DNA from 2 places in the Paenibacillus sp. FSL L8-0663 genome. Region 2 is predicted to be linked to the other one. Evidence: a T-box and tRNA genes for the amino acid it is inferred to sense, from the RefSeq annotation. Region 2 holds a T-box; the other holds one or more tRNA genes.
The links. A T-box is a leader RNA that pairs with one kind of tRNA and senses whether it is charged. The one in region 2 lies ahead of ileS (isoleucine--tRNA ligase), so its partner is inferred to be a tRNA-Ile.

Region 1 (3,667 bases), 3.3 Mb from region 2:
GAACCCACGCATGTTGAAAAATGCGGGGATGAGGTGGGGGTAGCGGAGAAATTCCAATCGAACCCGGAGATAGCTGGTTCTCCCCGAAATAGCTTTAGGGCTAGCCTCGGAAAGAAGAATCGTGGAGGTAGAGCACTGATTGGGTGCGGGGCCCGCAAGGGTTACCAAGCTCAGTCAAACTCCGAATGCCATAGATTTAGTTCCGGGAGTCAGACAGTGAGTGCTAAGATCCATTGTCGAAAGGGAAACAGCCCAGACCATCAGCTAAGGTCCCCAAGTGTGTGTTAAGTGGGAAAGGATGTGGAGTTGCACAGACAACCAGGATGTTGGCTTAGAAGCAGCCACCATTGAAAGAGTGCGTAATAGCTCACTGGTCGAGTGACTCTGCGCCGAAAATGTAACGGGGCTAAACACACCACCGAAGCTATGGCTTGATGCTTGCATCAGGGGTAGGGGAGCGTTGAATGCGGGTTGAAGGTGTACCGTAAGGAGCGCTGGACTGCATTCAAGTGAGAATGCCGGTATGAGTAACGAAAAGATCTGTGAGAATCAGATCCGCCGAAAGCCTAAGGGTTCCTGAGGAAGGTTCGTCCGCTCAGGGTAAGTCGGGACCTAAGGCGAGGCCGATAGGCGTAGTCGAAGGACAACAGGTCGAAATTCCTGTACCACCGTAATCCGTTATGAGCGATGGGGTGACGCAGTAGGGTAGTGACGCGGACTGATGGATGTCCGTCTAAGCAGTGAGGCTGGTGTGTAGGCAAATCCGCACATCGTTAAGGCTGGGCTGTGATGGGGAGCGAAAATTGTAGTAGCGAAGGTCATGATCTCAGACTGCCAAGAAAAGCCTCTAGCCAGGAGAAGGTGCCCGTACCGCAAACCGACACAGGTAGGCGAGAAGAGAATTCTAAGGCGCGCGGAAGAACTCTCGTTAAGGAACTCGGCAAAATGACCCCGTAACTTCGGGAGAAGGGGTGCCTCGGTAGGGTGAATAGCCCGAGGGGGCCGCAGTGAAAAGGCCCAAGCGACTGTTTAGCAAAAACACAGGTCTGTGCGAAGCCGCAAGGCGAAGTATACGGGCTGACGCCTGCCCGGTGCTGGAAGGTTAAGGGGAGTGGTAAGCCTTCGGGCGAAGCTATGAACCGAAGCCCCAGTAAACGGCGGCCGTAACTATAACGGTCCTAAGGTAGCGAAATTCCTTGTCAGGTAAATTCTGACCCGCACGAATGGCGTAACGACTTGGGCGCTGTCTCAACGAGAGATCCGGTGAAATTTTAATACCTGTGAAGATGCAGGTTACCCGCGACAAGACGGAAAGACCCCATGGAGCTTTACTGCAGCTTGATATTGAATTTGGGTACGATCTGTACAGGATAGGTGGGAGCCGTAGAACTTTGAGCGCCAGCTTGAAGGGAGGCATCCTTGGGATACCACCCTGATCGTATCTAGGTTCTAACTTGGTACCGTGAACCGGTGCGAGGACAGTGTCAGGTGGGCAGTTTGACTGGGGCGGTCGCCTCCTAAAGAGTAACGGAGGCGCCCCAAGGTTCCCTCAGAATGGTTGGAAATCATTCGAAGAGTGCAAAGGCAGAAGGGAGCTTGACTGCGAGACCTACAAGTCGAGCAGGGACGAAAGTCGGGCTTAGTGATCCGGTGGTACCGCATGGAAGGGCCATCGCTCAACGGATAAAAGCTACCCTGGGGATAACAGGCTTATCTCCCCCAAGAGTCCACATCGACGGGGAGGTTTGGCACCTCGATGTCGGCTCATCGCATCCTGGGGCTGAAGTAGGTCCCAAGGGTTGGGCTGTTCGCCCATTAAAGCGGTACGCGAGCTGGGTTCAGAACGTCGTGAGACAGTTCGGTCCCTATCTGTCGTGGGCGTAGGAAATTTGAGAGGAGCTGTCCTTAGTACGAGAGGACCGGGATGGACGTACCGCTGGTGTACCAGTTGTTCCGCCAGGAGCACCGCTGGGTAGCTATGTACGGAAGGGATAAGCGCTGAAAGCATCTAAGCGTGAAGCCCCCCTCAAGATGAGATTTCCCAATTAGTAAGACCCCTTGAAGACGACGAGGTAGATAGGTTGGGGGTGGAAGTGCAGTAATGCATGGAGCTGACCAATACTAATCGGTCGAGGGCTTATCCTAAGATAAAACGCAAAAGAGTTTCGGATCCAGTTTTCAGGGTGTAACCTTGAACGTATGTAGAAATACATACGAAATACGCATTGAAATTCATTCACACAGCTGTGATGAACCGAGTTTCAATACGGTAGAATTTGCGTAGCAAATTCATGTTTGGTGGCGATAGCGGAGGGGTTCCACACGTACCCATCCCGAACACGACCGTTAAGCCCTCCAGCGCCGATGGTACTTGGACCGCAGGGTCCTGGGAGAGTAGGACGTCGCCAAGCGATATCCTTTAGAGGATGATAAATTTTTACATGTTAGGGCCTTTAGCTCAGCTGGTTAGAGCGCACCCCTGATAAGGGTGAGGTCGGTGGTTCGAGTCCACTAAGGCCCACCACTTCTAGAATAACAAAAAGATTGGGGCCATAGCTCAGCTGGGAGAGCGCCTGCCTTGCACGCAGGAGGTCAGCGGTTCGATCCCGCTTGGCTCCACCAATATTCCCTGATAGCTCAGTTGGTAGAGCACTCGACTGTTAATCGAGTTGTCACAGGTTCGAGTCCTGTTCGGGGAGCCATATTTTGAATATTTCTGACTTTTATATATTAAGGTGGCGGCGTAGCTCAGCTGGCTAGAGCGTACGGTTCATACCCGTGAGGTCGGGGGTTCGATCCCCTCTGCCGCTACTCGGAGAGATACCCAAGTGGCTATAAGGGGACCCTCTGCTAAGGGGTTAGACTGCGAAAGTGGTGCGAGGGTTCGAATCCCTCTCTCTCCGCCATAAATTTATTGAGACCAGAACTTATTTTGCAAGGCCCGTTGGTCAAGGGGTTAAGACACCTCCCTTTCACGGAGGTAACAGGGGTTCGAATCCCCTACGGGTCATAATATGGAGGCTTAGCTCAGCTGGGAGAGCATCTGCCTTACAAGCAGAGGGTCGGGGGTTCGATCCCCTCAGCCTCCACCATAAGAAAATTTGAGAAATGCTTTTTAATGTCGCGGGGTGGAGCAGTTCGGTAGCTCGTCGGGCTCATAACCCGAAGGTCGTAGGTTCAAATCCTGCCCCCGCAATTAATTTCCTATTGGAAATGCCTCTGGAACTGTGGTGTAGAGGCCTAACATGCCTGCCTGTCACGCAGGAGATCGCGGGTTCGAATCCCGTCAGTTCCGCCATTTTAGCTTCATATATAATTGGCATATATAGTGCGGATTATATGATGTAGTAATAAAATTTAATATGGCTCGGTAGCTCAGTCGGTAGAGCAGAGGACTGAAAATCCTCGTGTCGGCGGTTCGATTCCGTCCCGAGCCACCTTTCAAGTGGGAAATGAGTAATGTGCCGGTGTAGCTCAACTGGTAGAGCAACTGACTTGTAATCAGTAGGTTGGGGGTTCAAGTCCTCTCGCCGGCACCATTTTGGAGGATTAGCGAAGTGGCCAAACGCATCAGACTGTAAATCTGCTCCCTTACGGGTTCGGTGGTTCGAATCCATCATCCTCCACCAGTCTTTTCATAATCATATGGCGGTCGTGGCGAAGTGGT
Region 2 (3,667 bases):
CATCCACAAACGACTCAATTGCTTTGGATGAGTTCAGGAAGTCATTTACAGCCAGCGCTTTGTCCACTACCAAAATCAGGCTGTTCAGACGGGACAAAATCCAGCGATCCAACTTATGAGCCGATGGTTTGAACGGGTGCTGTGCCGGATCAAATCCGTCGATATCCGCATATAAGGTCAGAAAAGCATGTGTATTCACAAGCGTATCTACCAGCTTCGATTTAGCCTCACCTACGATTCCTTTGGAAAAACGTTTGCTATTCCATGGTGCACTATCGGACAGCAATGCCCAGCGGAAAGCATCTGTACCGTACTCGTCAATCACTTCCCACGGATCAATAACATTACCCTTTGATTTGGACATTTTCTGCCCTTGCTCATCCAGTACATGGCCTGTCGCCATGACAGCTTTATAAGGAGCTTTGCCAGTCAGCATAGTCGAAACCGCAAGCAAGCTATAGAACCAGCCACGAGTCTGGTCAATCCCTTCACAGATCATGTCTGCCGGAAATTGTTGCTCGAACGTTTCATTATTTTCAAAAGGATAATGATGCTGTGCAAACGGCATGGAGCCGCTATCAAACCATACGTCGATCACTTCCGGTGTACGAGTCATTTCGTATTTACCGCATTGGCTACGAACCTTAATATCATCTACATATGGTTTGTGCAGCTCGATGTCCGCTGGTACGTCGCCAATCGCACGTTCCCTCAATTCAGCAATACTATGCGGAGCAAACTGTTCTCCAGTTTCCTCACAAACCCAGATGTTTAGCGGTGTACCCCAATAGCGATCACGACTGATGTTCCAATCCACCAGTTCCTCCAAAAACTTGCCAAAACGTCCTTCACGTACATGACCCGGATACCATTCGACTTCGCTGTTGTTGGCAATCAGTTGATCCTTGATCGCAGTTGTTTTGATAAACCAACTGTCCATAGCATAGTACAATAATGGAGTATCGCAACGCCAGCAGAACGGATAGCTATGCTCGTATTTTTCCTTGCTGTACAGCAGGCCTTTTTCGGACAGCATTTTTACAATATCTACATCACAGTCTTTCACAAAACGACCTGCAAAATCAGTGATTTCCTCTACATAGTTACCTTGAAGATCCACCACGTTAATGAACTCAACACCATTTTCACGACATACCCGGTAATCATCCTCACCATGCGCTGGAGCCATATGAACGATACCTGTACCGCTGGAATCTGTTACGAACTTCGCACCCAGAATCTGATTACCCTTCTCAACCTGAAAATACGTAAATGGCGGGGTATAGGTTTGGCCAACCAGTTCTGAACCAGATAGCGTGCCAATCACTTCATGCTCGCCTTTAATGACGTCTTCAACCAGATTTTTAGCAACGATGTATACACCGTCTTCCTGCTTCACACGTGCATATTCCAGTTCAGGGTTGACGGCGAGCGCCACGTGACTCGGCAAGGTCCAAGGTGTTGTCGTCCAAGCCAGTACATATTCACCACTGCTATGCAGCTTGAATTTGGCCGTGGCACTCAGATCCTTTACATCTTTGTAGCCCTGCGCTACTTCATGAGAACTTAGCGTTGTCTGACAATCCGGACAATACGGACTCACACGATGACCACGATACAGCAGATCTTTTTCATGAATGGTCGCCAAAATGTTCCATACGCTCTCGATATAGTTATTATCCAATGTAATGTACGGGTTATCGAGGTCTGTCCAGTATCCGATCGCTTCGGTTAGATCACGCCATTGTTGCTCGTATTCAAACACGCTCGCCTTACATTTTTTTATAAACTTTTCAACGCCGTATTCTTCAATTTCAGGTTTATGGGAGATCCCCAGTTGCTTCTGTACACCTAATTCTACCGGCAAGCCATGCGTGTCCCAGCCTGCCTTACGTACGACGCGGTATCCCTTCATTGTCTGATATCGGCCCACAAAATCCTTAATTACACGGCCCAGCACGTGACCGATATGCGGTTTACCGTTAGCTGTTGGTGGGCCCTCATAGAACACAAAATTTGGCTTTCCTTCACGATTTGTGATGGATTTACGGAATGTGTCCTCCTGCTTCCATTTGCTCAGGATGCGCAGGTCACGGGACCGTGCTTTTTCTTTAACATCCACTCTGTTCATACTGTCATACTCCCTCTCTGCTCATCATTGATTTCCCTAGCATTTCCTAAAAAAAGCAACAAAAAAAGCCCCATCCCTGTAAAGGGACGAGACTGTGCTCGCGTTACCACCCTGATTCCGTAAAAATAGACCATTCTAAAAATACAGTCTCATCACGGCTCTCTGAGCCCCACTCAACTACAGCAGGGCGCCATTATAACGCATGGCAAACGGTGATTGCTTACACACGCCATACATCTTAAGCGCTTCAGCTCACTTCTCCGGGAGGATCTTCGGTCATGTTCTGAACGTTGGCTTGCACCGGAAGGCCAACTCTCTGAGGGACAAATCATGACGTACTCGTTCCCATCAACGAATTAAACATGTTAAATTCATCGAATATTAAACAGCAACATCGTTACCTTGAATAACAACCATCAGCCGACGGACGGATAATCATTGAATTCAGTATAGTATTTACAGTTATAGCCTGTTTAAAGTGAAAAGTCAACCCTAACAACGTCTAATAAAAGCTTGTCAGAAATGAAATTAGTAAATTTCTTTCATCTCACGCTCGCGTTCCAGTACTTCGCGTTCCCGGTTTTCAAGAGCTTCCCAGCCGTCTTGGCTTAACAAGTCAAGCTGTGCTTCCACCAGTGTACGAAACCGTGCTCGGTAAATCGATGCCTGCTTCTTCAGCTCTTCAACCTCCAACGCGATCTTGCGGGATTTGGACAATGCTTCGTTCACAATACGGTCCGCATTTTTTTCCGCTTCCTTCACGATCAATTGGGATTCTTTCTTGGCGTTGTTACGAACTTCATCTGCGGCTTCCTGCGCTACGATAATCGTCTTACTCAGCGTATCCTCAATGGTCGCGAAATGATCGAGCTTCTCCTGTACGTTCAACAACTCGGTGCTCAGTTCTTTATTTTCACGAATAACGCCCTCGTAATCTTTGATCACCTGATCCAAAAATTCATTAACCTGATCCTCATCATAACCGCGAAGCCGGCGGGCAAATTCCTTGTTATGTATATCCAATGGCGTTAATGGCATGCCGTCCACCTCCTATAAGATTGACAAAAAATACATTTTCCGCGTCACGACGCTCACTATCATCTATCGGTCATCATACCCCGTTTTGTGAATACTGTACAGAGCAAAATCGTTCCAGTTCTTCGCTATAGCTTAATTCTTTCGACAGAAAGCTCGTGATTCCTGCCTACAGCTATACAAACTTACCAATTTTGACACGGAATCTTCCCTTTTTTGTCATCCCGTCTGTTTCAAGCACTTTGAAACGCCCAAAACCCTGCATGGAAATAACGTCTCCAGCTTTAAGTGGAGTGGATGGATTCTCCTCCACCTTCCAATTTACCCTGCACCGTCCCGCCCGAATCGGTGTTAATATTTTACTGCGGCTTAGCTTGTACACATCGCTGGCAATACCGTCCAGACGCAAAGAAGCGACCGTCAGGTCTAGCGTCTCTAATGCAACTTCCTTCGTTCGCAGACTCGCTACAGGCAACAGTTCTGTCCATACATGAACACGGT

Region 1: it has a tRNA-Ile gene. The T-box ahead of ileS (isoleucine--tRNA ligase) is inferred to sense a tRNA for this amino acid. The anticodon was not compared.

Annotation. Positions count from the first base shown of each region.
Region 1 covers NZ_JBBOYM010000001.1:394,778-398,444, forward strand. Annotated here, with positions in the region: rRNA gene MKY75_RS01670 (23S ribosomal RNA) at 1-2,145, shown strand, start outside; rRNA gene rrf (5S ribosomal RNA) at 2,295-2,411, shown strand; tRNA gene MKY75_RS01680 (tRNA-Ile) at 2,448-2,524, shown strand; tRNA gene MKY75_RS01685 (tRNA-Ala) at 2,547-2,622, shown strand; tRNA gene MKY75_RS01690 (tRNA-Asn) at 2,627-2,702, shown strand; tRNA gene MKY75_RS01695 (tRNA-Met) at 2,738-2,811, shown strand; tRNA gene MKY75_RS01700 (tRNA-Ser) at 2,815-2,906, shown strand; tRNA gene MKY75_RS01705 (tRNA-Glu) at 2,939-3,010, shown strand; tRNA gene MKY75_RS01710 (tRNA-Val) at 3,017-3,092, shown strand; tRNA gene MKY75_RS01715 (tRNA-Met) at 3,123-3,196, shown strand; tRNA gene MKY75_RS01720 (tRNA-Asp) at 3,222-3,298, shown strand; tRNA gene MKY75_RS01725 (tRNA-Phe) at 3,365-3,437, shown strand; tRNA gene MKY75_RS01730 (tRNA-Thr) at 3,464-3,539, shown strand; tRNA gene MKY75_RS01735 (tRNA-Tyr) at 3,544-3,629, shown strand; tRNA gene MKY75_RS01740 (tRNA-His) at 3,649-3,667, shown strand, end outside.
Region 2 covers NZ_JBBOYM010000001.1:3,665,475-3,669,141, forward strand. Annotated here, with positions in the region: gene ileS (isoleucine--tRNA ligase) at 1-2,131, opposite strand, end outside; T-box leader at 2,211-2,492, opposite strand; gene MKY75_RS16000 (DivIVA domain-containing protein) at 2,660-3,169, opposite strand; gene MKY75_RS16005 (YlmH family RNA-binding protein) at 3,342-3,667, opposite strand, start outside.